Regions from separate parts of the Planococcus shenhongbingii genome, predicted to be linked through region 3. Evidence: riboswitches for the same ligand, from Rfam matches in the RefSeq annotation. Region 3 holds a riboswitch; each other region holds the start of a gene.
What was found. A riboswitch is a leader RNA that binds a small molecule or an ion and turns the genes downstream of it on or off. The one in region 3 is predicted to bind S-adenosylmethionine.
Positions count from the first base shown of each region.

Region 1: it holds a riboswitch for S-adenosylmethionine, as region 3 does, so the genes downstream of both, QWY16_RS18095 (LLM class flavin-dependent oxidoreductase) here and mtnW (2,3-diketo-5-methylthiopentyl-1-phosphate enolase) in region 3, are expected to answer to the same signal.
Region 2: it holds a riboswitch for S-adenosylmethionine, as region 3 does, so the genes downstream of both, QWY16_RS16100 (O-acetylhomoserine aminocarboxypropyltransferase/cysteine synthase family protein) here and mtnW (2,3-diketo-5-methylthiopentyl-1-phosphate enolase) in region 3, are expected to answer to the same signal.
Region 4: it holds a riboswitch for S-adenosylmethionine, as region 3 does, so the genes downstream of both, QWY16_RS04440 (transporter substrate-binding domain-containing protein) here and mtnW (2,3-diketo-5-methylthiopentyl-1-phosphate enolase) in region 3, are expected to answer to the same signal.

Region 1 covers NZ_CP129235.1:3,733,644-3,741,533, reverse strand. Annotated here, with positions in the region: gene QWY16_RS18100 (CPBP family intramembrane glutamic endopeptidase) at 14-865, shown strand; SAM riboswitch class I at 1,119-1,225, shown strand; gene QWY16_RS18095 (LLM class flavin-dependent oxidoreductase) at 1,342-2,733, shown strand; gene QWY16_RS18090 (sodium:solute symporter family protein) at 2,851-4,356, shown strand; gene QWY16_RS18085 (hypothetical protein) at 4,416-4,775, opposite strand; gene QWY16_RS18080 (hypothetical protein) at 5,043-5,165, shown strand; gene QWY16_RS18075 (DUF2179 domain-containing protein) at 5,195-5,734, shown strand; gene QWY16_RS18070 (hypothetical protein) at 5,849-6,085, shown strand; gene QWY16_RS18065 (DMT family transporter) at 6,116-6,988, opposite strand; gene QWY16_RS18060 (urease subunit gamma) at 7,390-7,692, shown strand; gene QWY16_RS18055 (urease subunit beta) at 7,717-7,890, shown strand, end outside.
Region 2 covers NZ_CP129235.1:3,329,225-3,337,114, forward strand. Annotated here, with positions in the region: gene QWY16_RS16090 (hypothetical protein) at 1-180, opposite strand, end outside; gene metX (homoserine O-acetyltransferase MetX) at 329-1,342, opposite strand; gene QWY16_RS16100 (O-acetylhomoserine aminocarboxypropyltransferase/cysteine synthase family protein) at 1,355-2,644, opposite strand; SAM riboswitch class I at 2,748-2,863, opposite strand; gene QWY16_RS16105 (glycerol-3-phosphate acyltransferase) at 2,995-3,636, shown strand; gene pepT (peptidase T) at 3,877-5,100, shown strand; gene QWY16_RS16115 (STAS domain-containing protein) at 5,165-6,184, opposite strand; gene QWY16_RS19420 (YczO family protein) at 6,366-6,596, shown strand; gene QWY16_RS16125 (EamA family transporter) at 6,693-7,586, shown strand.
Region 3 covers NZ_CP129235.1:3,841,662-3,849,551, reverse strand. Annotated here, with positions in the region: gene QWY16_RS18695 (1,2-dihydroxy-3-keto-5-methylthiopentene dioxygenase) at 91-627, opposite strand; gene QWY16_RS18690 (methylthioribulose 1-phosphate dehydratase) at 655-1,272, opposite strand; gene QWY16_RS18685 (2-hydroxy-3-keto-5-methylthiopentenyl-1-phosphate phosphatase) at 1,269-1,934, opposite strand; gene mtnW (2,3-diketo-5-methylthiopentyl-1-phosphate enolase) at 1,940-3,154, opposite strand; SAM riboswitch class I at 3,228-3,337, opposite strand; SAM riboswitch class I at 3,504-3,658, shown strand; gene mtnK (S-methyl-5-thioribose kinase) at 3,735-4,922, shown strand; gene mtnA (S-methyl-5-thioribose-1-phosphate isomerase) at 4,919-5,977, shown strand; gene QWY16_RS18665 (sugar ABC transporter substrate-binding protein) at 5,977-7,059, shown strand; gene QWY16_RS18660 (sugar ABC transporter ATP-binding protein) at 7,124-7,890, shown strand, end outside.
Region 4 covers NZ_CP129235.1:893,171-901,060, forward strand. Annotated here, with positions in the region: gene mle (alpha/beta fold macrolide esterase) at 1-798, opposite strand, end outside; gene QWY16_RS04415 (helix-turn-helix domain-containing protein) at 960-1,499, opposite strand; gene QWY16_RS04420 (alpha/beta hydrolase) at 1,736-2,377, shown strand; gene QWY16_RS04425 (DoxX family protein) at 2,415-2,846, shown strand; gene QWY16_RS04430 (amino acid ABC transporter ATP-binding protein) at 3,409-4,158, opposite strand; gene QWY16_RS04435 (amino acid ABC transporter permease) at 4,174-4,857, opposite strand; gene QWY16_RS04440 (transporter substrate-binding domain-containing protein) at 4,916-5,764, opposite strand; SAM riboswitch class I at 5,896-6,000, opposite strand; gene QWY16_RS04445 (Hsp20/alpha crystallin family protein) at 6,490-6,924, shown strand; gene QWY16_RS04450 (zinc-binding dehydrogenase) at 7,012-7,890, opposite strand, start outside.

The DNA of each region.
Region 1 (7,890 bases), 110 kb from region 3:
GGGAGGGGTAGTCATGAAAAGCTATTTTGATGAACAAAACCTTTCGAAAACGCACGGACAAGAAACACAGCCAGTGAAAAATAGGCATTTCCTGAAAACTTTTTTCGCATTGTTCGGTCTCGGTACAGTCGGCATCATTTTTTTGGTTCCTGCTTTAATCCCTCTAATTGAATCGCAGCTGCAAACGCTGCCCGATGCACCTGATATTCCAGTGGTTGTTCTTGTCCTGCTGTCATTGATCAATCCGCTGATTCTGCTGGTGGCAGCTGTAGTAGTGGGTTTGGTGACTGCCCCCAAGACAGGGCTGATATCCCACCTGTATTTTCAGATAAACAGAAAAGCGGATGATCCAAAGAAAGGCTCTTTCAAACAAGCCGTTCCTATTGGGATTATGGCGGGAGCAGGAGCGGCTGCCCTTGTCTTTGTGCTGGATCTTGTCTTTCAGCCATATCTTCCGGGGGCGCTTCAAATGAGCCGCGAGTCCAGGAATCTTTTGAACACGTTATCCGGAATATTCTACGGTGGCATTACAGAAGAATTGCTGCTCCGGTGGGGGTTGATGTCCTTGCTTGTGTGGGGCATGTGGAAAGGGTTCCAGCGTTCACGCAGTGCGCCATCTGCCGCTGTGTTCTGGATCGCGATTGCCATCAGTTCGCTGCTGTTCGCGCTTGGTCATTTCGGGGCAACCGCACTCGCCGTACCGATGACGACGGCTGTCTGGACGCGGATGATGCTGCTCAACGGGCTTGTCGGCATCGTCTTCGGCTGGCTGTATTGGCGAAAAGGGCTTGAAATCGCTATGATTTCACACGCATTCTTTCATATCGCTATGACGCTGTTTATTGTGGTCTGGTTTCTGATATAGTCAGAAACATCCCGCAATTGAAAACCGGTCTGTCACACATAATAACCTCCGTCCCTATTGCAGAAAAAAACAACAAACAATTTGAAAAAATTCAGAAGTAATATTGAGCATTTTTGGAAGCGCTTTAAACATGATGAGAGAAAGGGTTTAAAGATGAAAATGTAAATGAATACCATAAAAATTTATCGGACAATTTGAAATGTTTGGTTGACTTTAAAATATCCTAGTATTATGATTGGATTTAAATTTAATAATCTTATCCAGAGAAGCCGAGGGACTGGCCCGTTGACGCTTCAGCAACCTCTGACATTTGTCAGAAAGGTGCTAATTCCAGCAAGATTTTTTCTTGGGAGATAAGAGAGCGGATTCTGTCTATTTATACGGCCCTCTTTTCTCGATTGTTGAGAAAAGAGGGCTTTTATATTTTCAGCTGACGTCGCCGCACAAATTCATGATTAACAATGAGGAGGATGAATATGACGAAGAAACGAATTTACTTGAACGCATTTGAAATGGTATGTGCTGGTGGGCATCAGTCTCCGGGCTTATGGCTGCATGAAGACGACCGTTCCCATACTTACACAGACAGTGAGTATTGGATTGAACTTGCCAAGCTATTGGAAAAAGGGAAATTCGACGCAGTGTTCCTGGCGGATGTACTGGGTACTTATGATGTTTATAACGGATCCCGGGATGCTGCACTCCGCAACGCCGTCCAGTCTCCGGTCAATGATCCGCTGCTGGTAGTGCCGTTGATGTCTTCAGTCACGAAACATTTGAGTTTCGGTGTTACAGCTTCGGTCAGTCATGAACATCCTTATACATTTGCACGGCGCATGTCGACATTGGATCATTTGACTAAGGGACGGATCGGCTGGAACGTCGTTACCTCTTATCTGAAAAGCGCAGCACTCAATATTGGCCTTGAAGACCAGATGAACCACGACCAGCGCTACGATTTCGCAGCTGAGTACCTGGAAGTCTGCTATAAGCTATGGGAAGGAAGCTGGGAAGACGATGCGGTCGTCCGGGACAAACAGGCGAAAGTCTACACCGACCCTTCAAAAGTGCACGACATCCGGCATGAAGGGGAATATTTCAAAGTTCCTGGAGCTCATTTGTCGGAACCGTCGCCGCAGCGTACGCCGGTTCTGTTCCAGGCAGGTGCTTCACCTCGCGGCCGGGAGTTTGCGGCAAAGCATGCGGAATCGGTATTTACTGCCGGCCCCACAACCCAAGTGGTGAAAAAAGGGGTAACCGCATTGCGCGAACGCATCCAGGCAAACGGCCGCAATCCTGAAGACGTCATCGTTTACACAACGTTCACCGCGATCGTCGGAAAAACAGAAGCGGAAGCACAAGCCAAATACGAAGAACTGAAAAGCTATGTCAGTTATGAAGGGGCACTCGCACTTCTCGGCGGTTGGACGGGCATCGATTTTTCAGGCTACGATCCAGACGAAACGTTGGAGTATATTCAAAGCAACGCCATGCAATCAGCAGTCGAAGTGTTTACGCGTGCCGATCCAGACCGCAAATGGACCATCCGCGAACTTGCCACATTTGTCGGCATTGGCGGCAGAGGCCCAGTGGCAGTGGGGACACCGGAACAAATCGCTGATGAAATCGAATATTGGGTGGAAGAAACAGGAGTCGATGGCTTCAACCTTGCTTATACACTTGCCCCTGGAAGCTTTGTGGACTTTGTCGAACTCGTCATTCCTGTCTTGCAGGAACGCGGCCTTGTCCAAAAAGAATATGCAGAAGGCACGTACCGCGAAAAAATTTACGGCAAAGGCCAGACCGGATTGAAAGAAACGCATCCTGGTGCCAGCTATAAGCAATTGCATCAGCCAATTGAAAACTAGAAGGGGGAATGGATGTGATTACAGCTTACTGGATCAGTGTCGCGGTTTTTTGGATCGCCGGATTGACGCTATGGAATAAAATCTATCCAAAACCGAAACGGAAAGGAGAAGATGGCAATGCGTGAAGACACAACATGGTTGCTTCCATTTATCATCGTAATGCTTATTGGCTATTTTGCATGGACGACTTGGCTCGGTAAGAAAGGTGCTGTTCACAGCGGTTCGATGAAAGGCTTCGCTCTTGCCAAAGGCAAGATAAGCCCGGCGCTGGTCGGCATGAGCTTCGGCACCTCCTACGCAAGCGCGAATTTGTTTCTCGGTGTTCCGGGCTGGGCCTATACATATGGTTTGTCGACGTTATGGTATACCATTGGCTGCTTTGGCGTGACATGGCTCGGTTTGCTGCTATTCACAAAGACTTTCTGGCGCTATGGCCAGAAGAATGGCGGCAGCCTGACGCTTCCGCAATGGCTTGGCAACCGCTATAATAGCAAAGCACTACAGGTCCTCGTAGCGCTTCTGGTGTTGTTCAATATCTACTATATTGTGGGGCAGAATGTCGGGCTTGCTACAATGTTTGAAACAGTCATCGGCATCCCGTATATGTGGGGCATTGCGATCGGTGTCGGCATCACCATTGTCTACGTCAGCCTCGGCGGCGCGTTTGCCCAGATTGTCAGCGACGGTGTACAAGGTGCGGCAATGGCGGCCGTTTCAATCTTGTTGTTCGTGTCGCTGCTATGGACAATCGGCGGCGGCTGGAATGTCTTCGGCACGCTCCACTCGGAACTTCGCACAATTGACCCGGCGCTGGTGGCACCTCTTTCAAAAAGCGGTCCTTTCTATAGCGGCTTTGCCATCTTAAGTATCCAGTGGCTGCTGTTTTCGTTCGTGCTGCTGCCCCATCTGATGAATAAAGTGCTGACAGTCGAAAAAGAAGAGGATTTGCGGACGTTCACCTTAACAGCCGGGCTTTCCCTCTTTGTCTTGTCCATCTTTTCGGTATTTGCCGGCCTTGCCGCACGTGTCATCTTGCCGGGTTTGGCTTCAGCGGACAGTGCCATTCCGGCGTATATCATGGAAGCCTTCCCGGTCGTCATTGTTGCCTTGCTGGTGATGGGATTGATTTCTGCCATTCTGTCGACGACTGACAGCCTGTATCTCGGCATCACCAACAGCATCGGCAATGACCTCTATAAAGTGTTGGCAGTTCCACTGCTGTACAAGAACAAAAACCTGTCGGAACAGGAAATCGATGGCAAAGTGCTCAAAGCCTCGAAGATTTCATTGGTGTTTATTGGGTTGATTTCGCTGTATATGTCGCTCAACCGGCCGGAATCACTAGCATTGCTGACCAATTTCGGCACTTCTGCCATCATCAGCGGCATTGCGGCGCCTATCAGTCTCGGCTATTTCTGGAAGCATGCCAATAAAACCGGAGCCATCGCTTCGGTCATCAGCGGAGCTGGCTGCTATATGTTCCTGACAAGTTCTGGAACTGTCAGCCATGTATTCCAGGCTATGTTTTTCAGTTCGATGCTTGGCTTCTTCTCCATGATTTCAGGAAGCCTGCTTGCGGAAGCAGCCAAGAAACGGGATAAAACAGCGCAGCAAGCCATTTAAATATGTGCAAAATATGCAAAAAGAAGGACCTCCTTAATGCTGGGAGGTCCTTCTTTTAGTTAAAACGCATATTGGAACAGGCCATAATACAAAGGCCCGAGCAAGATGATTGTTGAGATTGCCATAAACAGGGTGCCGGCGACACCGGTTGCCGCTTCCGGCTCTTGTGCTTCAAACTTGTTTTTCAGTTTAAAAGCGAACAGGATATCCCAGAGCAGGGCACCGAAAAAGACGATTTTCCATACAAGCGGATCAAGAATCTGGTTATTGGTCACAAAACCGAACAATCCGATCCATGTCACAATGGATACAGCCAAATCGAATTTAATCGGAAAATCCGCATGGCGGCTGTGGATCAAAAAACCAATAGTGGTCGTGCCTAAAAGTGCTGCGTAAATAAACCATAATGTTTGTTCCATATTTCATTTCCTTCTTTAGTGAGACTTCTTTCATTATAGAAGACTTGGTAAGGGAAGCAAACATTTTTCATCTATAATCTGCCGTTTCAGGGTTATCGCCGTTTAACAGTCAGCTTGAATAAGGCAATCGCCACCGAGTGATGGCTCTCTTCATTGATCCGTAAACACGCTAATATATTTTAAAAGTAAATATTTATAGAAAACATTGATTGTTCCGATTTCTTTGTGCTAACATAAACAGCAATCAAGTGTCAGGTTATTGCCCTGTTGGAAGGAAGGCAATATGGCCTTAAACCAGTCGATATCACCAGCCAATTGAAAGCACTCGAAGGAGACGAAGTGGTTTACGATATATGCAGAAGTTTTGAAGTTGAACGCGATTTTATCTGATCGGCTATTTTAACGCCAGGGGGGACAACTTGAATTCATTTCTATTGCTTATTATCCTTATCAACGTTGCTTACATGACCCTTTTTACATTGCGCATGATTCTGGTCATCAAGGGTTACCGGAAAGTTGCCGCAGTTTTGTCCATGGGAGAAGTGTTCATCTATTTAATAGGATTGACCATCGTTCTTGATAACTTGGATAAGCCGTTGAATGTTGCCGCCTATTGTGCTGGCTGGGGACTGGGAGTTTATCTCGGAGGCATTATCGAAAATCGTTTGGCGCTTGGCTATATCGTTTTTGACATTATCGTCGATGCTTTGGAATTGGAACTGCCGCTTCAAGTTCGCGACAAAGGCTATGGAGTCACTTCTTGGATGGCGGAAGGCAAAGACGGAGCAAGACTTTGCATGAAAGTCCTGGCGAAGCGGAAAAACGAGAAAAAACTGCGTGATTTTGTGACCGGGCTCTCACCGAAGGCTTTTATCATTTCCTACGAACCAAATCGGTATAATGGCGGGTTTCTTACGAATCCGATTAAACCTGCAGGCGGGATTAACCGAAGAGCGTAAAAACTTTTTGAGCAGACGCGAATGCGTCTGCTTTTTTTCATCGTTAGTCGTTATAATGGATAAAACGAGACGAAAATCTCTTCGCCGTTTTGAATCCGCTAGGGAGGTGTAGTCATGGGCAACAAAAGCCACGGCCTGAAACATGGCTGGACATTGATCGCGCATAAATCATTCACGCTGTTTTCAAATGCCAATACCTACATCGTCATTGACGACGAGCACGACACCGTCATGCATTTCAAAGTCACGGATTCTGAATTTGAAGTCATCTCCGCCAACTGGGGACTCAATTATAAAGTCATTCTTGGTTTCAAGACGATAAAGATTTTGGATGTACCGGACGAAGAATAAAAATAAAAGCCTCTCCACTTGGAGGGGCTTTTATTTTGTCCGAAGAGAAATGGCAACGCCGACAAGAATGATAGTTGCCCCAACTACTTGAAGCATTTGAATGGCATGACCCAAAATCATCAAACTGAAAAGCATCGCGATAAAGGGTTCTAAATTCAGCAGAAGGGAGGCTTTTGAAGCGCCTACCTTTTGGATGGAATTGTTCCATAAGAGCGTACATAAGCCGTGCATAATAACGGCTGTCGCAATCAGCAGCAGCCAATAAGGAATCGGGATTGCCCAGATTTGGCTGGCATTTTCCCAAGGGATAAAAGGAATCAATCCGATGACACCAAAAACATTGCTGTACCAAGTAATAACAGCCGGGTGGATTGTCTTGGACAAATGCTGGACGAAAATCAAAAATACCGAAAAAGAAAGCATTGTCAGCGCAATCAATAATTCTCCTTTGCCGATGCTTGGGATCAGCAGGCTGCCATTTGAAATGACCAGCCAGACGCCCGTTAATGCGATAAAGGAACCGAACCAGAAACGTGCGGTTTTCTTTTCATTAAACCAATAAGAAGAAAGAAGCGAAGTCACGATGGGAGAGAGCGCAAGGATTAAAGCAGCCGTTACCGGCTCAGTGAATTGGAGGCTTGCATAAAAGCTCCATTGGTTTAAAGAGACGCCTATAAATCCGGCAATTGCCAGGAAGGTGTAATTGTGAACGGTCAGTTTCTGGACTTTTACAGCCCGAAACGTCACGAAGAAAAGAAAAAACAAGATAAAGATCAAACGCAGAACAGCGATGATGCTGGGATCGAAAACTGCTACTAAAATGGCGCCAAAGACAAAATTGCTGCCCCAGGCGATAACACAAAACAAAAGGATTGCATAAGTGAACCATATTTTATTCCTCAAAACCAAAATTCCTGCCTTTCTGCTAATCAAAAAGAAAAAAGAAAGAGGGGGCTTTTTCTTTTATTGTTCCTATCCGTAATACTGAGGTTCAAAGAATTTCTTCTTATTGCGGCTGTTCCATTCCACAGTTTAGCATATGGCAATGCGGCTGTCTCTCTTTGCAGGATGGGACCTTATACCAACTTTCAGTAGTTATAAATAACTGCTTTGCACAAGGTCTCTTTACCTTTAAATTCCCCTATGCTAAGTTCGTCTAATCAGGGAGTTTAAAAGCCGGAAGCTCAGGGAAAAGAAAAGGCGTATAGTTTGCTAAAAATTCAGAAATTTATAATTTGTTCTTATGGAAAGTCTCTGAGAGGGCTTTTTTTACTTTCTGAGAAAAATTGAGAGGAGGTACAACCATGCATTTATTGCCTCGGGAGATTGATAAATTGATGATCGTAGTAGCTGCAGACCTTGCCAAAAGGCGCAGAGACAGAGGATTGAAGCTTAACCATCCGGAAGCGATGGCTCTGATCACTTATGAAGTGGTAGAAGGAGCGAGAGATGGAAAGACGGTTGCGGAATTGATGGAATACGGAGCAACCATCTTATCGCGGGATGACGTTATGGAAGGCATCCCTGAAATGATCAAAGACATTCAAGTAGAGGCCACATTCCCTGATGGAACAAAACTGGTGACTGTCCACAGCCCCATTCGTTAACTTGATCATAGGAGGAATCGACATATGGAACCAGGACAATACGTATTAAGAGATGAAGATATCATTTGCAATGAAGGAAGAGAAGTTTATACAATTTCCGTTGTTAATACAGGAGACCGGCCCGTACAGGTAGGTTCGCATTTTCATTTTTATGAAGTGAATCCAGCTCTTCAGTTCAATCGCGAAGAGGCTTACGGA
Region 2 (7,890 bases), 510 kb from region 3:
GTTTTCTTCACCTGGGGTCACATAAGCAGTCGCAACAGACGCATTTTTTTTGGTGAATCCAGCCATGTAATAAGGCTTGCCGTTCACCATCCAAAAAATCGGATTCACAAATATGCCTTCCGTCCATTTTTTATGCTTCTTCACTTTTTTCAGGAGCAGCTGCGTAGCCTGGTCATTCATCGATGAATTTCTCCTTTAATTCCGTCTTTCTAAATAATATCATTCCTTAAACAATATGGTAAACTATTCAATTTTTATTAGATCCTTAAAAATTTCCTCTGTCTTTAAAAAACTTTCCTGTTGTTGTACTTCACAAAAAAACTCATGCTTATCGCATGAGTTGGGGAACTACTAAATTATCCAATTTCTTTTTAATATGGCCATTCCATTTCTCAAATTCAACGAGGAATCCATCGTGCCCGAAATCCGTTTCAATGATTTCCCAAGATGCATTCGGCAGGCCTTGAAGCCAGGGAATCAATTGTTCGCTTGGGTACAGCAAATCTTTTGTAAAAGACAAGGAAAAGATTTCTGCTTCTATTCTTTCTTTTGATACATCATGGGTATTCATCGCTTTCAGCAAGGTCAAGTAGCTATTGGCATCAAAACGCCTAGCTAATTTTTTCCCTTGATAATCAAGATAGGACTCCACTTCAAAACGGCTGTCATTGGAACAGCGGCGGAACCGCTGATCGAATAGATTGCCGCTCCGGTAAGTGACCATGGCGGCCATGCGCGCCAATTCAAAGCCTTTCAGCTCGGAGGAATCCGTATAATTTCCGTCTTTAAAGAGCGCATCATTTTCTATCGCCTGGATGCCAATCCAATTGAAAGCCACACCATAATCACTGTATGCAGGGGTCACAGCAAGCGGAAGAATGGCCTCAACAAAATCCGGGTATAAATGCCCCCATTCAAGTGCTTTCATTCCTCCCAGCGATCCTCCAAGGACCGCGGTCAGATGGAAAATGCCCAGCTCCTTTAACGCCGCATGCTCCGCCCGGACCATATCGCGGATTGTGAGATTTGGAAACGAAGCCCGGTATGGCTGACCGGTTTCCGGATTGATGGACAATGGACCGGTTGATCCATTGCAGCCACCCAGCACATTAAACGTAATGACTTGAAAAACGTTTGTATCCACGGCTTTCCCTGGTCCGATCAATCCTGACCACCAGCCTGGATTTTCAGCACTGCCGACTGCAAATTGATCGCCTGTTAAAGCATGGCAGACGAGAATCACAGGAGCACCTTTTTTGCCGCACCGTTCGTAGGCAAGTTCTACGTTATGCAAGACTTCCGTCGACTCCAGGGAAAGTGTTCCTATGGATACTGTCGTCATTTCCGTCCCCTCCTATACGTTCTCGAGTACCGCTGCCTGAATTGCTTGTTCAAGGTCGGCGATTAAGTCTTCTGGATTTTCCAATCCTATCGATAAACGGATCAATTCTTCCGTAACACCTGATGATTCCAGTTCTTCTTTCTTCAATTGCTGATGCGTTGTCGAAGCCGGGTGAATGATCAGCGATTTCGCATCTCCGACATTTGCCACATGAGACCATAACACAACGCTGTCAATCACTTTGCGCCCTGCTTCCCGTCCGCCTTTGACACCAAAATTGACAATCGAACCGTATCCGTCTTTTAAGTACTTTTGTGCCAATTGATGAGATGGGTGGTCTTCAAATCCAATGTAATTGACCCATTCGACTTGAGGGTGAGCTTTTAAGTATTCCGCTACAATACGGGCATTGCTGTTGTGGCGTGGAATGCGCAAGTGCAAAGTTTCCAATCCCTGTAAAAAGGCATGGGCACTTTCGGCGCTTAATGACGGACCGAAATCACGCAGCAATTGAACGCGCAGTTTCGTCGCGAAAGACGCACCTTCCACATCAATGCCGTAACGGATTCCATGATAACTTTCATCCGGTTGTGTATAGCTCGGAAATTTTGGATTATTCCAGTTGAATTTACCGCCATCTACAACAACTCCTCCGATGGTTGTTCCGTGTCCGCCAATCCATTTTGTTGCAGAATGGATAACGACGTCAGCACCGAACTCAATCGGGTTGCTGCCATATGGCGAAGCGAATGTGTTATCGATCAATAAAGGAATCTGATTTTCGTGGGCAATGTTTGCCACTGCTTCTACATCAAGAACATTCAAACTTGGATTTCCGATAATTTCTCCAAAAATTGCTTTTGTCTTATCGGTAATGGCTTCACGGAAGTTTTCAGGGTTTGTACCGTCAACAAATTTGACGTTGATGCCATACCGCGGCAATGTGTTGGCAAAGAGACTGTATGTACCTCCGTATAAATTGGCGTCCGCAACAATTTCATCGCCCGCTTCTGCTACGTTCAAAACAGAAAATGCAATAGCTGCCATTCCTGAAGCCAAGGCTACAGCAGCTGTTCCGCCTTCAAGAAGCGCCACGCGCTGTTCGAAAACATCAACCGTCGGGTTCATAATGCGTGAATAAATATTTCCTGTTTCTTTTAAACCGAATAAATTTTGGGCGTGCTCCGTATTTTTAAACACATAAGAAGTCGTTTTATGGATGGCTACACCTCTTGCTCCAGTAACTGGATCCGGCTGTTGTCCTCCGTGTAATAAAAGCGTTTCTGGTTTAAAGTTTGTCATTTTGTTTTCCTCCTAAGGTTTTTTTGATGGAAACCATGGTTGAGGAGGAATAGAAAAAAGCCCCCTTCAATTAAGAAGAGGGCCGTGATATACGGATTGCCTCCTCTCATCTGCCAGATCCCGTCTTGCCGGATCTGTAGGACTTAGCACCTTTCCAAGCATTGCTTGTTGGTTGCCGGGCATCATAGGGCCTATTCCCTCCGCCTCTCTTGATAAGAGTATTCAGATTTAGTTTTCCATCATGTTGAGTAGTATAGAATATAACAGATAAATTTGTCAAGCGCATTTTTTCAAAAGATTTTGAAACCTATGACTTATTGAATACGTTTACTGTATAGAGGTGAACAATAATGATTCTATGGATTGCACTTGCACTCTTTTCAGGTTATTTTATCGGTTGTCTTCATGGTTCTGTTATTGCCCAGCTGCTGTCCGGCGTAAACGTCAAAAATAAAGGCGTCAAAAATTCAGGGGCTTCAAACGCAGCTATCGTTCTCGGCTGGAAATACGGGGCGCTTGTTGCTGTTCTTGATATTTTTAAAGGAGCAGCTGTTGTTATGGGATTCCGCTTTTTGCTAAGCGGATCTTCTTTGCCGGATGAAATGGTCTGGATGCTGCTATTTCTCGCAGCGGCCGCTGTCGTTTTCGGCCATAACTTTCCGTTCTATATGAACTTTGATGGCGGAAAAGGGACAGCTTCAGTCATCGGCGCCATGCTGGCCCTTGATTGGAATCTTGGCCTTGCCGGCGGTCTGCTGCTGGTGCTGGCAGCACTGGCTACCGACTATTTAGTGGTCGGGGTTCTCGTATTATATGGCATGTTTTTTGCCATTGCCTTTTGGCCGGCCGAAGGCATATGGCCTTTAGTCACCGCCTTCGCTTTGTTTGCTATGGCAGTCTGGAAGCATCTCGAGAACATCACGCGCATTAAAAACGGAACAGAAAACAAGGTTTCTTCTGTTTTCCGGAAAAAACCTGCCGGCTCTGCTTAAGAAGCCGGCAGAGGCAGCGGATCCGCTGCCTTTTTTATTGTCTAGAATCGTATTTTTTGTCTTGCTGGTCGTATTTTTATCTTTACTGGCCGTATTTCGTCTGCTACTGGTCATATTTTATACGTTGCTGGCTGCATTTCATTTTTCCTCTGAGCTGACTGCGCAACACTTGGGCGAATTGCCAAAATTCCCTATTTTCATGCTAAAATAAAGTGATTACATACTTAGGGGGAACTGTATATGTTTGAAAAGCTGATTGAGCGCCTTGTCCGCTATGCAAAAATTGATACACAATCGGATGCTGAGAGCACTGAAACACCTTCTACGCCGGGGCAATGGGATTTGTTGCATGAACTCGAAAACGAAATGAAAGAAATCGGCTTGGAAGATGTCAGCATGGACGAATTCGGTTATTTGTTCGGCACTTTGCCTGCCAACACAGAAAAAGAAATACCCGTTGCCGGCTTTCTGGCGCATGTCGACACCGCTACGGATTTCACAGGAAAAAACGTCAATCCGCAGCGCATCGATGATTACGATGGCAGCGACATTCAATTGAGTTCTTCCGTCACCATGGCAGTCGCCGACTTTCCTGACTTGAAGAATTACGTCGGCCATACTTTGATTACTACTGACGGCACTACTTTGCTCGGTGCCGACAATAAAGCGGGTGTTGCCGAAATTATGACCGCCATGGAATACTTGGTTCAGCATCCTGAAATCAAGCACGGAAAAATCCGTGTAGCTTTTACACCGGATGAAGAAATTGGCCGCGGACCACATAAGTTTGATGTAGAGCGTTTCGCAGCTGACTTTGCTTATACAATGGACGGCGGGCCTCTTGGCGAATTGCAGTATGAAAGCTTTAATGCAGCGGCTGCCAAACTGACGGTCCAAGGGAAAAGCGTTCATCCCGGTTCAGCCAAAGATAAAATGATCAATGCCCAAACGGTCGCTATCCGCTTCCAGGAAGAAATGCCAAAAAACGAAGTGCCTGAACGGACGGAAGGCTACGAAGGGTTTATCCACTTGAACAGTTTCAACGGCAATGTTGATAAAGCGGTTCTTTCTTACATTATCCGCGACTTTGACAAAGAAGCTTTCGAAGCGAAAAAGAGCCATATGAAAAACGTGGCTGCTAAACTGCAAGAGCAGTATGGCAATAAAGCCATTAAACTTGAGATTGAAGATCAATATTACAATATGCGTGAGAAAATTGAACCAGCAATGGAAATTGTCGATACAGCCGAAACAGCTATGAAGACACTTGAGATTGAACCAAACATCGTGCCTGTCAGAGGTGGTACAGACGGTTCCCAATTATCTTATATGGGCTTGCCCACACCTAATATTTTTACTGGCGGTGAGAACTATCATGGCCAGTACGAGTTCATCTCTGTGCAGAACATGGAAAAAGCCACAAAAGTCATTATAGAAATCGCGAGATCGATGGAACAAAAATAAGCGCCCGCGGGCGCTTATTTTTGTTCATGCTTCAACGCTTAAGAAACGCTGTCACTTTTCATATTTAAATAATGCTGCGTCCATTTTGTGCAAGCGCATAGTGGATGCCGTGCTGCAAAGTTTGGAAGCAGTTGAATTTTGATAAATTGATGCCCGACTCGGTAATGACCATGCTCATTTGCGGAGAAATGCCCACTAGTACCGTATAAGTTCCGATCAGAGATGCCGTTGACCCCAATTTCTCAATCAAACTTGCAGCGTGCTGTGTGAAATTATCGTTCAATCCTGTTAAGTCCAACAGCAAATATCTTGCTTTATAAGTCGGTAAATTTTGCAAGGTTTTTACCAATAATTCTTCTGCACGCGCTTCATCATAAGTTCCGAGAAGCGGCACAACGACGATATCTTCGAGCACTGGAATAATCGGCGAAGAGATTTCCTGAATCAATGCATTCAGTTCTGCTGTTTTTTTCTCGACCAGTTTTTCAAGCTGATTGATCTGCTCTGCTTCTTTCAAGCGAGCCAGCCGGTGAATATTTTCTTCAACGTTTTTTTCTGAAGGAAAATATTCAATAATCGTTTCAGGGTAGCCTTCAATTTGATGGTGGATCACACGGTACCAAACGTTGCGCCCGAAAAGCGACGTGAAGATCCCAGCGTAATGGGCTGCCAGGTAACTGCCTCCCTGCTTTTTCCCTTGGGCTACATTGATTTTATGTTCCCAGCTATTTCTCAAATTGACTTGGAGCGTGCTTTCCGATTCATTCATTTTCTGAATCTCGGCTTTTCCCCATCCTGCAGAAGCATATGTATTTGTTATTAAGTTCGCCGCTTCTGAAATGCTGACATTTTTCCTGCTCGTGAAATAGTCGCCCACTATCAAACCTTGGCGGAACCCCGTAGACTCCATCACTACGTTTGCTGCGTCTTCTCCTGATATTTCTTCTATTGAATCAAAAAATGTTTTCATCGCACTGGCCGTCCAAAACAGCACAGCATCCTGGCCTTCGAATAAGAATCTGCCTTCATCCAAATCCCATGCAAATTCTAGTCCGCCTACATTTATTGATGGTTTAGTTTCCATATTGCAGCTCCTCCCACTATTAAAATTTATTTCACCATAACCCTCTTGTTCCACTTATTAATCTGCAGGCTTATGTAATCACTCTTTCTATGATACAAGATTGTGTTTACATCTTCAGGTTTGAGATTCGATAATTAAAGGAATACAAAAATAACCATACAAAAAGAAAGAGGTGCTCCTTGTGTCAGACAATAAACCTTTTAACGAAGAAAATCGCGAAACAAGAGATAGTCGCCCCATGGACAATCCGGAACAGATAAAAACAGACAAAGAAACAATGCATGAAATGTTTAAAGAAGAACAGACTGTCGATGCAATTCCATTGGAAGATTTGAAGCAAAATATGGAAGACGAAGAAAATAAGCGTTCCACCAAAGACAACTCGGGAAGCGACGAAATCTATCCTGATTAATCAACAGAATAAACCTACTTTTCTGAAGAACAGCATGGCTTCCGCCAAGCTGTTTTTTTGTGTTATGATTCATGTTGGAACAGGAGTGACCTAAATATGAAAAATATGATTTACCCGTTTATGGTAGTAGTGGCAGCCAGTTGTTATGGCATCCTTTCCACTATTATCAAAGTAGCAATGGAAAACGGTTTTACAGCCGCAGAAGCGGTAACCAGCCAATACTTTGTCGGATTTGCCTTAGCAGCTATTTTGCTTTTAATTACAAAGCGGAGACTTCCCCGCTTGCACGGTTGGAAAGTTTTAGTAATGTCCGGTTCATTTACCGCTGCCACCGGTATGGTATACGGACAGTCTTTGGTGTACTTGCCAGCGTCACTGGCAGTCGTATTGCTGTTTCAATTTACTTGGATCGGCATGTTTTTGGATTGCATTGTACACCGCAGATGGCTGAAACGAACTGAAGCCATCTCACTTGTTTTATTATTCGGCGGGACTATATTGGCTGCAGGAGTGATTGATGCAGACCTCAGCAGCATTCCTTGGCAAGGATGGGCTTGGGGAATCGGGGCGGCTTTCTGTTTTTCTGCTTTTATGTTTGTCAACGGCATAAAAGTCGAAGGCATGGATACTACTACCCGCTTGTTTTATGTCTCTTTTGTCGCTGCCATTGTTGTCGCCTTTTTCCAAACGCCCGAAGTGGTGTGGAATGGCAAACTCTTTGATGAAGGTCTTTGGGTATACGGCCTGTTGCTCGGATTCTTCGGTATCGTCATGCCGATTTGCTTCTTCTCGATCGCTGTACCGCATGTTGGATCCGGCCTTGCTTCAATTTTAAGTGCCATGGAATTGCCGGTTGCTGTTTTTGCCTCGGTCCTTGTCTTGAACGAAACATTGACGGTTCTTCAAATTGTCGGCATCTTTGTTATTCTGTTCGGCATGGTGCTGCCAAGTATATTCAGCCGCAACCCTAAAATTATAGAACCCGTTTAAAGGCCTGCCTCTTTGGTGGGCCTTTTTTAGGCTGTCGAGAAATTCATATGTTCTTCTTTCATTTCGCTCCAGGGCGGACGCTTTCCGCGGGCACGGCTTCAGCCGCTTCCTTCGCTTCGCTCAGTCCAGGGTCTTCAGCTCGCGCTGATTCCGCTGGAGTCGCCGCCTTCCGCTGCATTCAGCTTCCCTTTTGCCACTTTTAGAGACTCTCTAAAAGTGGGACGGTTTAAGAAATTCCTCTCTTGTTTATTCCTACTCTCTCGATATGGAGCCAACCAGCGGAGAAAACCGTACTGCTCCTGCG
Region 3 (7,890 bases):
GTTGCTTACTGTGAATAAAGGAGATGGGCTCCGCTTGCAAAATAAAAAACACCGGCATCAAATAAAATGCCGATGTTTAGTACTGCAAATTCAGTTCTGTACGCTTTCTTCTTCCTGATAAACAGGAACCCATCCTTCAGTCGTAACGAAAATGCGGACTGCGACAACTTTGCGGTCATCTGCCAATGTAAAGTAATGGGTGATGTTTTCAGGCACAGAAATCAAATCTCCAGGAGACAGATGCACTTCAAAAAAGCGCTCGTCTTTTCCTTGGATGATGAAAACGCCGTGCCCGCTGACGATGTAACGCACTTCATCATCTGTGTGAATGTGTTTGCGCTGGAAGTTTTTCAGCAGTTCATCCAATTTCGGATTTGAATCGGACAGCGAGATGATGTCTGCTGCCTGGTAGCCTCGGCGTTCTGAAATGTCGTCGATTTCCGCTTTGAAAGCTGCCAGGATATCCTCTTTTTCTTCATCGCTGAGATTGAATTTCTCGCGCAGGTGCTCCGGCAATTTGTTGATGTCCCAATGCTCGTAAATAACTTCCTGCTGTTCGAGGAATGCTGCTACTTCGTTTTGCGCTTCGATTGTTTCATTTGTTCCTTGAATTTTAATGATTGCCATTATGAATCTTCCTTTCCGTTTTCAGTTTTAATGTGAATGTATTTGATACAAAGCCATCTGATACTGGAAAAGAAACTCACTTGCCTCCAGCAGTTTCTTGGCTTCAAAACCGTTTTTGCCCCACACGGTAATGCCATGGTTGCGGATCAGCACTGCGCCGCTATCGGCAGTCAAGTGTTTTCGGAACTCTTCCGCAAGGTCAGGGATGTGGGCGTGGTTTGGGATGATGGGGATGGTCAACACCGCATCTTCATCCCATAAACCGAATGCTTTGATGAGTTCAAGGCCTTGGAAATCAATTTTTCCACGGTTCCCGTATAGTTCCGAAATGATGTTATTGGCAACGGTATGGATATGGAGGCTGCACCCCGCAGGTGTTTTCGAATAAACTTCACAATGCAGCAAAGTTTCAGCCGACGGCTTCAAATGTGTCTCATCGACTGCCTTGCCGGCTGCATCCACCAGCAAAAAATCTTCTGCCGTGCGTTTGCGCTTATCTTTGCCGCTGGCCGTCACAAGAAATTCAACAGGCGAATCTTGGACTTTAATGGCCAAGTTGCCGCTCGTTCCCATGAACCAGTCCCGGAGCGCCAATTCGTCTTTGACATCTGCAAGTTCCTGCCATCGCTCCTGAAGCGCCGTCATAGCTTCACACCCAGACGAGCGTCGATGATGGAAGTGACATCCCGGAAGTTTTCAAACGGCTCATACGACAAGCCGAGCTCTTCGCATTTCTCGATTAAAAAATCGCGGGCAATGACGAGGTCTGCCCGTTTCGCCGCTTCAAGATCGGTGATGGAGTCTCCGATGACGATGCTTTTCGCGCCGTTTTCAAGCAGCTCGCGGATAATGGACGGCTTGCAGCAGCCGCAGCCTTGGCTCGTGCATTCGTCATCGCATCTGTGCGGAAAATTGATGTTGATCGTTTCTCCTGAAAAATCGGCTTCGTTGCAATAGACGCCGGCGAAAGGGCCGAATGATTCGAGCAGCGGATAGACAAAAAAGTCAATGCCGCCGCTGACGATATAAAGCGCAATATCCTGTTTTTTGGCGTAGGCCACGAATTCAGAAAAGCCGTCACGGATTTGCGCCTGTTCCAGCACATAGCTGATAATGTCGTCTTTTTTCGATGACGGCAACAGCGTGAACATCTTTGCAACGCCATCTTTTATGGAGACCCGTTGGGCCAGGATATCGTCTTTGACCGATTCCCAGCCGGGCGGATTGAATTTTTTCATGATTGCGATGATGTTGTCGTTGTTGGTCACCGTGCCATCAAAATCGCAGAAAATCACTGGTTTGCTCAAAATGCTTACCCCCATATTGCCAATGCTGTTTTTAATTCTTCATGCTGTTCAGAAGCGTCGGCGAGTGTTTTTTTGCTTAAAACGGCATCAACTGCCTGGCGGAAAGCTTTACCGCCTCCGGCTGCACCGTCCGGATGGCCATGTACGCCGCCTCCTGCATTGATGATACTGTCAATTCCGAAATCGTTGATCAATAACGGAACAAGTCCGGGATGGATGCCTGCAGAAGGCACTGGGAAGCTTCGCTTCAACGGACTGTCCTTCACCAATTCCTCACCGAGTGCCCGTGCCTGGGCTTTTTCAAGAGCAACACTGCCGTAAGGGGAGGGGAACAAAGAAAAGTCGGCGCCTGCGTAGCGGACCAGTTTTCCGAGTGCCAGAGAAGTGGCCAGTCCATAAAAGTTGGAAGAAGTGAAAGCGCCGCTGAATGCTGGATGCGCCATGAGCGGCAGCCCGATATCCGGATCTTCTGCTAGTTCCTGCAGCACATCCAGACCATAAGCATGGACATTGAACAGCAAGGCATCCGCTCCAAGTTTGCGTGCTTTTTTTGCCTTGTCACGCAAGCTGGAAGTGCGCCCCGACAAGTTCACCGCATAAAGCGTCCGGTGCCCAGTTTCCTCAAAGACCTGCTGCAGCACGTTTTTCCCTGTCGTGATCCGCTTCTCAAAAGGCGTCAGCGGATTATCAAATAGAATCTCATCATCTTTTACCAAATCCACTCCGCCGAGCGCCTGCTGGCGAAGCTGTGAAGCGAGGAAATCCAAGTCGCGGCCGATGACGCCTTTGAAGATGCTCATGACAAGCGGCCGGCCGGTAACGCCAAGCAATCCCCGGATTCCGTCGATGCCGAATCGTGGTCCCGGAAAATGCGAGAGCAGCTCTTCGTCAAACTCCAAATCAAGCAGCTTAACTTCACCATCCAGCGACAATTTGCCGAAGACGGTGGTTAATATTGCCGGGAAATCCGCTGAGAAGTTGGCACTTGGATACGAAATCTTCACCACAGCCTTGATTTCATCCGGCTTTAACGGATGCGGGGAATCTTCAAATTCCGTTGTCGAAACGACATTTCCTTTATGGTGTTTTAATTGCTGCTGTTCCAATAATGGCAAGTCGGTCCACGATCCGATCGTCAGGCCCAGGGCGATTCCTTCTGCCTTTTTCCCGAATGAACCCGCTTTGCCATACAGCTGGTAAGTCGCTGTTAAACTGCTCATTGCATTCACACTCCTGTTAAAAATCAAAATAAAAAACCTCTTCAAACAAGAAGAGGTTAATAGGCTTAACAACTTCTTATTTCTCAGCCTCATTAAATGGCTGCAAGAATTAGCACCGTGTCCAATAATGGACCGGTTGCCGGGTATCATAGGGCTCGTCCCTCCACCTGCTCTGAATAAGAATGCGTATTCAATTGTTTTAATAAAGAAATTAGTTTTGATTATTTCATGTATGAAACATTCTGTCAATGAATATTCGCAAAATTATTTGTTGTAAAAAAGTTATTGACAGTCAATTCTGAACCGTGATAGGATTCTTTTCAAACAGCATATAGTTACTCAAATAGTACTCTTATCAAGAGCAGGCAGAGGGAAATTGGCCCTATGACGCCCAGCAACCGACCGTAATACCTTCGTGAGAAGGGGCGCTTTCGCGCCGGAATGCAAATTCCGCAAGGCACGGTGCTAATTCCATCAGAAATGACCATTTCTGAAAGATAAGAGGCGTGGAATCTATCATTCTAGGCCTCTTTCTTGCGGAAAGAGGCTTTTTATATTGACCCGGAAAGGTAGATGAATAATGACAATAGCATCCAAACAATACGAAGCATTAACCGAAGAAAAAGCCATTGCACTGGCTCAGAGCCTATACCCATTCCCTGAAGGAGCGGAACTGGTGTGCCGCGAAATCGGAGACGGGAACTTGAATTATGTATTCCAGATCAAAGATCCTAAAAGTGGAAAAGGGTTGATTATCAAACAGGCATTGCCATATGCGAAAGTTGTCGGGGAAAGCTGGCCGCTGACATTGAAACGCGCAACGATTGAAGCGAACGCTCTTCAAAAGCATAGCGAATTTGCACCGGGGCTGGTACCGGCCGTTTATGCCATGGATGAGGAACTGGCGATTACCGTAATGGAAGACTTGTCTCATCTGACGATTGCACGCGAAGGGCTGATCCAAGGGGCAGCTTATCCAAAACTATCGGAAGACATCGGTGAATATTTGGGACGCACGCTGTTCCATACATCTGATTTTGCGCTGCACCCGTTTGAGAAAAAGCGGTTGGTGGCCGACTACTCCAACCCGGAACTGTGCAAAATAACAGAGGACCTTATTTTCACCGACCCGTTTTTCAATAACGACACCAATGATTACGAACCGGAGCTTCAAGCCACGGTCGAAGCTATCTGGAACAACGGTCCATTGAAACTTGAAGCGGCAAAGCTGAAGTTCAGTTTTTTGACGGAAGCGGAAGCGCTATTGCATGGGGACCTTCATACCGGCAGTATTTTTGCCAGTGAATCGGAAACGAAAGTCATCGATCCCGAATTTGCTTTTTACGGTCCTATTGGCTTTGACGTCGGCTTGTTTCTGGCAAACTTAATCGTTCAGTCAATCACCCGGAGCGGCGAAGAACGCCAAGTGATTGTGAATCATATCGAACGTACATGGGAAGTTTTCTCAACCCGCTTTTCAGAACTATGGGACCGGGAAGGCATTGAAGCATACAAAGACACACCAGGCTATAAAGAGTTCATATTGGAAAAGATATTCCGCGACACGCTTGGCTTTGCCGGCTGTGAATTGATTCGACGCACAATCGGACTGGCACATGTTAAAGATTTGGACAGCATTGAAGATAAGAACTTGCGCATTCGTTTAAAGAAACAAGCTTTGCACACCGGCGAAGCGCTGATTTTAAAACGTTCCGGGTTAACAACAATCAGTGCGGTATCTGGTCTGCTTGAGGAGCTGAAGCAATGACCATTCCATTATCAATTGCCTGGACAGACGGGCAGTTGGTCATCTTAGATCAACAGAAATTGCCGCATGAAATTGACTATTTGACACTCGAGACGATTGAAGATGTCTATGAAGCCATCTTTACGCTGAAAGTTCGCGGCGCCCCGGCCATCGGCATCACCGCCGCTTATGGCTTAGCACTGGCAGCCCAGCGGCACGATGCTGAAACAGTGGAAGCGTTCCTGCATGATGTGCGCAAAGATGCGCTTTATCTAGGAGAGTCGCGTCCGACGGCCGTCAACTTAATGTGGGCGCTCGATAGATTGCTTGAAGCCGTTCAAAAAGCTGAATCTGTAGAAAATGGAAAAGTGCTGCTTATCGCAGAAGCGGTGCGCATCCACCAGGAAGATGAAGCTTCCTGCCGGCAGATCGGCGAATATGCCTTGGCGCTTTTGGAAGGGCATAAACGGGTGATGACCATCTGCAATGCCGGATCGATTGCCACTGCGAAATATGGAACAGCCTTGGCGCCATTTCACCTTGGAAGCGAACGCGGCCGGAAATTTGAAGTGTTTGCATGTGAGACCCGCCCGGTATTCCAAGGTGCACGGCTGACCGTCTGGGAGCTTCAGCAGTCAGGAGTGGACGTCACGCTTATCACCGACAGCATGGCGGCCCACACTATTGGGGCGAAAGACATCGAAGCCATTATCGTGGGCGCGGACCGCATCGCGGCGAACGGCGATACCGCCAATAAAATCGGAACACTCAACTTGGCGATTCTCGCTGATGCTTATGGGATTCCATTTTATGTAGCGGCACCCGCATCAACATTTGACGTCACCATTGACAGCGGTGCAGAAATACCAATTGAAGAACGGAAAGCGGAAGAAATTACTCATCTTGGCAGTCAGCCGATAGCGCCTCTGGGCACGAAAGTCTTCAATCCTGCTTTTGATGTGACTCCATCCCGCTTTATTACTGCAATTATCACAGAAAAAGGAATCATCAGACCTGATTACTACCAAAACATTCCCGGAGTTCTTAACCCCTATGCAGAAAAAGGAGAAAAATAATGAAAAAACAATCGCTCTTATTATTAACCATTTTATTGATCATCAGTGCATTTCTGGCTGCCTGCCAGCCAAAAGGCGAAGGCAGTGAAGAAAAGACGCCGGACGCTGCGAAAGCAGAAGCCTCGGATAATCCGTTGGCCGGCAAAAAAGTCGCGCTCATCATGCAGCAAAACTTAGGGACGTTTTCTGCGCAGTATATCGAAGGTGTGGAAGAACAAGTCGGGAAATTCGGCGGCGACGTAACGGTCTTTACATCGGACGGCGATTTGGCAAAAATGGCATCCAACTTGGACGCAGCCATCAACCAAGGATTTGACGGAATTTTGATTGACCACGGCACCAAAGAGGCATTGAACCAAGGCGTTGAAAAAGCAGTGGAAAAAGGAATTCCGGTTGTCGCTTTTGATGCGGGAGTAGATGTTGAAGGCGTGGTTTCTTTAGAACAAGGCGATCAGCAAATGGCTGAAATGACATTGGAAAAATTGGCTAACGACCATGATGGAAAAGCGAATATCGTAAAAATCTGGGTAGCCGGCTTTGCCCCGATGGAACGCCGCCAAGTTGCTTACGAAGAATTCTTGAAAAACAACACAGGCATCAAAGAAGTCACGGCATTCGGTGCAGCGACTCAAAACACGGCTCTTGATACACAGGCGCAAATGGAAGCGGTATTGAAGCAATATCCGAATGAAGGCGAAATCACAGCAGTCTGGGCTGCCTGGGATGAATTTGCAAAAGGTGCAGTACGCGCCATCGAACAATCCGGGCGCACCGACATCAGCGTCTACAGCATCGACATGAGTGATGAAGACTTGCAGATGATCCAGAAAGACGGCAGCCCGTGGGCAGCTTCGGCAGCGGTGGATCCGGTTGATATTGGCCGCATTCAAGTGCGTTACCTGTATCAGCAAATCAATGGTGAAAATCCGGAACAGAAAGTGGTGCTGGAACCGATTTTTGTAGATGCGGAAAAATTACCTGAAGAAGCCATCACGACCGCTGAATTGAGCGAGTACATCGAAGGCTGGGGCGCGAGTGAGCAAGGGTATACAGACGGGCTTAAGAAGTTGGAAAATAAATAAGGAAAAGTGAGCGGAGCTGTCCTGTACAACGGGGCGGCTCTTTTCTGAGAAAGGAGCAAAGCCGATGGGGAATTCTTTGCTGTCAATGACAGGAATCCGGAAAACGTTCGGAAAAGTAACGGCATTGGAAAGGGCAGAGTTCGGTCTCGAACAAGGAGAAGTACATGCCTTGCTTGGCGTCAACGGTGCTGGAAAAAGTACATTGATCAAAATATTATCGGGCGTTTATGGACAAGACGCGGGAGAAATCCGGCTGGAAGGAAACCTTGTTCAGCTGCAATCACCGAAAGCGGCGAAACAGCAAGGCATTTATTGTGTTTACCAGGAAGTGGATACAGCAATCGTGCCGGAATTATCGGTTGCTGAAAATATTCTCCTTGATACTTTCGCAGCTGGCGGCGGACTGTTTGTCTCCAAAGCAAAAATGTACGTACAGGCGCGTGAAGCGTTGGCTCAATTGCAATCGGAAAATCTTAATGTCAAACAAAAAGCGGCCCAGCTGACATTGGCGGAGAAACAATTAGTGCTGATTGCCCGTGCTCTCGTCCATTCAGCGAAAATCATCATTTTTGATGAACCGACAGCCCCGCTGTCAATCCCCGAAGCCGACAAGCTATTTACGGTCATCAATAAATTAAAAAAGCAGGGAGTCGGCTGTATTTTTATCTCTCACCGGCTGCCGGAAGTGTTTAAAATCAGCGACCGCATCACGGTGATGGCAGAAGGTAAGTGGGTGAATACGTTTGAGACAGAAACGGCTGTGCAGGAAGAAGTTGTTGAAGCGATGCTTGGAAAAACGCTCAGCAATGAACTGGTTCACCGCGAACATGA
Region 4 (7,890 bases), 1.0 Mb from region 3:
AGCGGGGAGTTCGTGCCCGGTCCCTTCAAGGCGCACCAGCTTGGCATGAGGAATTTCTTCCATCAAAGCGAGAGCATGCCCGTATGGCAAGATGGTATCTTCCGTCCCATGAATGATGAGCACAGGCACAGTCACTTGCTTGGAAGTACCTTGGAAAGACTCGTCAGATTCAAGCAAGGCATGATTGAACATACTCAGCAAATTATTGGCGCGCTCAATTTCCTGATGGACTTGCACCGCTGCACGTTCAGCATCAAAAGAATGTTTGGAACCGGACAAGAGGCGGGATCCTGTCACCAGATAATCGGCAACCGCTGCTTTGTCGCTCCAATCGAGCTCAGCGCTCCTTGCATGATAGGCAAGGATCCGTTCGTCCATCGGAGGAAATTCACGGGATTCGTCGGTTTCAATTATGCCTGATGAAATCAATGTGATGCTTTGAATGCGTTCCGGATATTTGATTGCGGCAATCTGTGCCAGCATCCCCCCAAGCGACATGCCAATAAGATGTGCTTTTCCAAGGCCATAAGCATCCATGATACGGAGAATATCGTCGGCCATATCCGATACCGTGTAATTCAGTTTTCCAGGCTCATAGCAAGTGGAACGGCCGACATCGCGGTTATCATAGCGGATTACGAAGCGGCCTTGGTTCGCCAGTTTCCGGCAAAACTCCTCATCCCAATACACCATCGAAGACATCGCCCCCATGATCAAAAGAAGGGGCGTGTCAGTTGGATCGCCAAAGCTTTCCGTGAATAATTCTATGCCATCGCTGTGAATCATCTTTTCTGCCATCAGGTATTCCTCCATTCAGTATAGGAACTGTTAAAGAAAGTATAATCATGTAATCCGGTGAATTCAATGGAGTTATAGCGGTGCTCAAGAAGATAAAAAAAGCGTTTCCCTGCCTTTTAGAAGGCGGAGAAACGCTTTTATTGATACAGGAAAAGTGGAATTCAATATATTTCCGTGAGTTCCGTATCTGAGTAGACGGAAACCTGGACAACCGCTTTTCCCTCTCCGATATTTTTGACGAAATGCGGAACGCAGGCATTCCAGCTGAATGAATCCCCTGCTTCGGCAACGATGGAATCTTCGCCTTGTTCAGCAAGGATTTTACCTTCCAGAACCAGATGGGATTCTACTCCTTCGTGTGCATTGCTTTCTCCAGTAGATGTGCCGGGAGGAAATTCGACAATCATCATCCGCAATCCGCCAATCGATGATAAATGCTCCACTTTCAAGTTATTGTATGTGGAGTAGCTCCGTTTATCTTTTCTGACCACTCGCATATGCTCTTGTTTTTCCAGCAGTAAATAAGGCAGTGGCACATCCAGATAATTGGAGATGGTTTGCAGTGTGCTGATGGACGGGGAACTATTATTATTTTCAATATTGCTGACAAAGCCTTTTGACAAACCTGTTTCTTCACACAGTTGAGCAATAGTTATTTTCTTCCGGTTACGTATGCTCCGAATTTTTGATCCGATATCCATTTTTTTCACCTCGTTAGTTGCTTCATAAGAAACATAGTTCTATTTTAGCAAACAAATGGTTGACATTCCAGTGAAACCTTGTTATCTTATAGAAAATAAAGATTCTTATTAGGAAACAAATTTGAGCCGAAGAGGCCATTTTTTCTGCAAGGATGTTTCTTGATAAGAATATTTTATTCTTTTAATAGATTTCAATTCACACCCGAGAAAAAATAACCACAGAAAGGATGAGCAGAATGAGCGCGCCTTTAGTTTACGAATTGCAAAAGCCACGTAAGGCAGATCCTGGTAAAACTTATCCAGCGCTTTTTGTCATGCATGGCATGGGCAGCAATGAAAAGGACATGCTGAATTTGGTTAACGGACTGGAAGAGTATTTTTATATTTTCAGTATTCGCGGACCGCTCGAACGGCCTCCAGGCTATGCCTTTTTCACGATTGAGCGATATGGGAAACCTCATCAGGAAGTATTTGAGGCAGCGGTTGATAAAGTCAAAGATTTTATCGGCTGGGCTGAAGGCGAATATCCATTGGATGCAAGCCGGATTTACTTGCTTGGATTTAGCCAAGGGGCAATTCTTTCGATGGCAGCCGGGCTGGCATTAGGAAAGCGCATCAAGGGCATTGTCGCTTTGAGCGGCTATATTCCGGAATTCGTAAAAACCGAATTCCAGCAAAGCTCAATGGATGGGCTGTCACTGTTCATCTCACACGGGGAGCAGGATCAGGCACTGCCTTTTGAATGGGGGCAGGCGAGCCGGGATTATTTTGAAAGTTTGGGTGCGGATGTGACATTTAAGCACTATCCGGTACCGCATACAGTGTCACTGCAGAATTACAAGGATTTTGAGAAATGGCTGCTGGATTCACTGGCATGACCAAAAAATGAAACAGATATTAAAGGAGGAAATTACAATGACAAATAAAGCAGAAGCAAGTACAGTATTGTTGCGTGTAGTATTGGGAATCAGTTTCTTTATCCACGGATTGGTGAAATTTCAGGGAGGCATCGGCAATACAGCGGGCTGGTTTGACAGCATCGGCATCCCGGGATCTTTAGCGTATGTAGTGGCTCTAATTGAAATGGTAGGCGGATTCGCGTTGATTATTGGACTAGGTACACGAATCGTATCGGCGTTATTGGCAATAGTAATGCTTGGTGCAATTTTCACTGCGAAATTGCCAGCTGGCTTTTTAGGCGACGGTGTGGGAGCAGGATATGAACTGGACATCGCTTTCATGGCAATCGCTATTTTCCTTGCAGTGAACGGCAGCAGAATGCTGGCAGTTGATGGCATCATTTCAAAATCACAGCAAAGCAAACACGAATCCAGCCATACAGCTTAATAAAGAAAAAGAAAAAGGCGTTTCCCGTTACCTTAAAGGTGATAGGAAACGCCTTTTTTGCTTTTAACTCGAAACCATGATGATGAATTCTCTATTAAGAGCTGCTTTATGATATAGAAGAAAATGAAATAACAAGGCCGTTTTTTATTTGGAGAGAAGGGTATAGAAAAGAATAAGGCTACAATTCGAGTGAGGTCGGCATAAGCGAAAGAGCGCTAGCTTAACAGGGGAGAGGTCTCTGGAATTTTTCAAAGTATAGACTTACGATGGAGGGGTTCGCTGTGAAATCAAACTCTTCAGAAGGAAACACTTCAAACAATAAATCCGTGATGGATAAAATTACCGAGAAAGCAAAAGACGCTTTAGGGAAAAAATGAGAGCAAAAAAGTCAATTTGGAGGGCCCTTTTCAAAACGCTCCCGATGAAGGAAGGGAAGACGTGCCGCAGAGTGACAAAATCATCAAAGACCGGAAGACAGGCGAAGAAACTTATATCGAGAATACCGGAGATAAATATTAAAAAGCGTATTAGATAACCTTTGAGGTTACCCGATACGCTTTTCTTATGCTCTCCGCAGTAAAACCTTTTGCAAAAATTTCTGCGTGCGTTCTTCGGTCGGATAGGTGAAGATGTCCTCCGGTTTTCCTTGCTCGACGATATGGCCATCGGCGATGAATACAACACGGTCTGATACTTCGCGGGCAAAGTCCATTTCATGCGTAACGAGGACCATTGTCTGTCCTTCCGATGCCAGTTCTTTAATGACTGTCAGTACTTCTCCAACGAGTTCAGGATCAAGCGCAGAAGTCGGTTCATCAAACAACAGCAAATCAGGTTTTAAGGCAAGGATGCGTGCGATGGCTGCCCGCTGCTTTTGTCCACCAGACAATTGTTCGGGATACTGGTTTTTATGATCCAGTAAGCCGACTTTCTGCAGCAGTCCTTCCGCTTCAAAGACAAGTTCCTGCTTGTTTCTTTTTTGCACGACGAGCGGTGCTTCAATGATGTTTTCAATCACCGTTTTATGCGGGAATAAGTGAAAATGCTGAAACACCATACCGGAATATTGGCGGATATCGATTTTCTGCTTTTTTGTCGGAGTCTTTCCTGTAAACGCCACGTGTACATTGTTGATTTGCAGCGATCCGGCAGATGGGGTTTCCAGTAAGTTCAGACAGCGAAGCAACGTGGTTTTTCCAGAGCCGGAAGGACCGATAATACTGACGACTTCCCCTTTTTCAATTTCAAGCGAGATGGACTTCAATACTTCCAGATCTTTAAATTTTTTACTTAGGTTTTCCACTTTAATCATATTCTGTACCTCCAATCAAGCTGCCACATAACGGTTGGCTTTCTTCTCCAGATAATCCTGCAGCAGCGTGACCAGTGCACAGATTGCCCAGTAAATAAGCGCAACCAGAATATACAAAGTCAAGCTTTCATAGGTTTGTCCGACTACCACTTTTGCACGGTAAAACATTTCTGAAACCGTGATGACCATTGCAAGGGAAGTTCCTTTGATGATATCCATGAACGTGCTCGATAAAGGCGGCAAGGCAATGCGTGTCGCTTGTGGCAAGATGATGCGGGTCATAGTCTGCCAATAGCTCATCCGAAGCGTCTCCGCAGCTTCCCATTGTCCTTTGGCAACGGAAGAGATGGCGGAGCGGATGATTTCGGCTGTGTAGGCGGAAAAATGGATGCTGATGCCGATGATGGCTGCGGTCAGTGGCTCCATCTCGATGCCGACCATCGGGAAGCCGAAGTACAGGATAAACAGCATAACCAGCAGCGGTGTGCCTCGCATAAAGGAAATAAACAGACGGGCAGGCACTGAAATCAGTTTGAACCGGTTCATGCGGGCAAGGGCAACAAACAAACCCAGAACTAAGGCGAAAAACATACTGACAAGAGCAATTAAGATGGTTTGCCAAGCTCCCTCTAAAATGAAGGGAAGGGAGTCGAGTGCAATTTCTATATTGAAAAGATATTCCCATTTAAAGTCGGCCATCGGAAGACTCCTTTACTCATTATGTATAGAGGAGGAATCTGAAGATTCCTCCGAAATTTTATTCTTTTTCAAGAGGCTGGGTTACGTCAGCACCCAGGAATTTGTTTGAAATTTCCTTGATTGTGCCATCAGCCAGCAATTCTTCAAGAGCTGCATCGATTTTTTCTTTCAGCTCCGGGCTGTCTTTAGGCAATACGATTGCGCTGCTGCTGAATGAGAACTTTACCCCTTCGGCAAGTTTTAATCCTGGCTTGCCGTATTGCTCAAGAGAGCGCATCAATACGAGGTAGTCGTTCAGCGTGGCATCAACGCGCCCGTTGACGATTTCCGGAAGGACCGTGTCAGAACCTGTATAGACAATTACTTCAGCGCCTTGTTCCTGGGCGAACTTCGAGTAATTGCTTGTTGCGGAACCACCGACTTTTTTCCCTTTCAAATCCTCTACGGATTCTATGCCCGAGTTATCGCTTTCACGCACAATGGCAGAACCGTAAGAGTGCTTGATCGGAATGGTGAAATCGAATTTCTCTTTGCGCTCATCTGTGACAGAAAAATCGTTTGCTGCTATATCGATCTGGCCATTGCGGAGTGCCGGAAGCAAGCCATCAAATTCCATTTCTTTAAACTCGACTTCCAGCCCAAGTTTCTCGCCTAAAGCACGGGCTACTTCCACATCATAACCGGTCAATTCTTTCGTCGTTTCGTCGTGGTATGTAATAGGATAATAAAGACCTTCTGTTCCGACTACAATTTTTCCGGATTCCTGGATGCGCTCCCATGCGTTTTGTTCTTTGCCTTCTGTTGAAGCGGTTGCTTCGCTGGTGGATTCTTTGCTGCCGCATGCCGCCAGTAACAAACTGACTATGGCTACAACAAACAATAATAAAAAGCTTTTCGTGTTTTTCATTTTGATACACCTTCCTTTTCTATAAGTTTACTTGGTTTAATATTAATAGAATTGCCTTAACATGAAAGCAAACAAAAAGCCTCTTCCATAAGAAGAGGCTGACATGTGAAATCACATTAAATATCCGGCTCTTCTTATCTCTCAAGCTCATGCTTGTTGGAATTGGCACAGTGCTCAATTGTGAGCCCGCTGCCGAGGTTTCGCAGGGCCATTCCCTCCACCTCTCATGATAAGAACGAATTACTATTAAACTATGTAGAGAACTTTACCACCATTGTATTTAATCGTCAACATAATATTCTGATAGAATTATTTTCTTGATTTTAAATCAGCTTCTGGTTTAATGTATTCGTTTTTCTCTTTACTATGCATCCATTAAACAGAACTCGGCAAACATTTTTCAAGTTGGTAAAAAAACAAAAAAATACCTGAAAAAAAGTGATTTAAGGTAGGGAGAAGGTTAAAAAAACAATCGTATCAAGGGTTTTGAGCGATGTAAATCTGTTGACAGCAAAACAGTTTTGAATATAATTTTAAGTAGAAAGACCAGAATAAGAAGAAAGGGGTAAGAAAAAATGTGGGCGTTGAAAGTCATCGCATGGCAAGCCCAAGTTGTAGAAGGGTGGCCATAGGAAAACCGGTTGCTTTTAAAAAAGTGATTAGGATCTTGTGACTTTTGAAAAGCTGGCATTAACCAAAAATTCTTTAAAAAGGAGAAGATCACAATGAGCACTTTGTTTCCAAGAAAACAAACTGACTTATTCCCAAGCCTCTTTGGAAGCGGATTGGAATCTGACTTCTTTAATAAGTTTTTTGGGGAAAATACCTACCCTCAAGTTGATATAAGAGAGAAGAAAGATGGCTATAAATTTATGGTCGATCTTCCTGGATTCTCAAAAGAAGAAGTCGAAGTGGAGTACAAAGACGGCTATTTGGAAATCCGCGGTGAAAGAAACCGAAGCTGGGAGTCTAATGATGAAGAAGGACGCTTCGTACGCAAAGAACGTTCTTACGGTGCATTCAAGCGCAGCTTCTATATTGGTGAAATTGATGAAAAACAAATTGCAGGCTCATTTGAAAAAGGGGTATTGATGCTTGATGTGCCTAAGTCCACTGAGCAGTCACGAAAAGACAAAGGTTACCGGATTCCAATCGAATAAGGCATCGCCTCATATTCCCATTATTTATCGGGAAGCGCAAAAAGCCGGAGTGCAGCTGTAAATCAGCTGCACTCTGGTTATTTTTATTTATGCATGATAATCGGTTACCACAAAAGTTCCCGTCGTAGCAAAATTAGACATATCTTCGAAAATGCCTTCAACTTCCGATAATCCGATTTCGCGCGTCACCATTTTGCCAGGCTGCAATTTTCCAAGAGCGACTTGCTCTAAAAGAGAAGTGAAGCGGAAAGCAGGGATCCCGAGAGTGGTGATAAATGATTTCTCGGTAAGGACCATGTGATCGACTGGAATGGAGATGAATCCGGCTTCTTTCTTTGAAGTCACGCCGATTTGTAAATGGCGGCCGCCTTTTTTTAAGCTATGGATGGCCGGTACACAAGTTTCTGTGATTCCAAGGGCGTCTACGGAAACATCTGCGCCGCCTTTTGTGATTTCTTGCACGGCTTCAACAGGATCATTGTCTTTGCTGTTGATGACAAAGTCAGCACCTAATTTTTTAGCCAACGCCAGATTGGAATCATTGATATCGACTCCGATAACAAATGCGCCCATAGAAGAAGCGATATGGATGGCGGATAAGCCGATACCGCCACAGCCATAGACCACGACTTTTTCTCCTGGCATTACATTCACACGATCTACAACGCCGTGATAGGCAGTCATGAAGCGACAGCCTAACGCAGCCGCATCAGAAAAACTCAAATTGTCTGGCAAAGAAATGGCATTGCGGTCGCCTTTTGGCACGGCTACATATTCCCCATAACCGCCTTGATAAGCTGTGCCTGGAACGATAAACGAGTCACATAGCTGTGTGTTTCCCGCTATGCAATGTGGGCAGGTGCCGTCACTTCCTGAAAACGGAACGATTACACGGTCGCCGCGTTTAAAGTTTTTAATTTCGCTTCCCACTTCTTCAACAATTCCACAAAACTCATGGCCGATTAC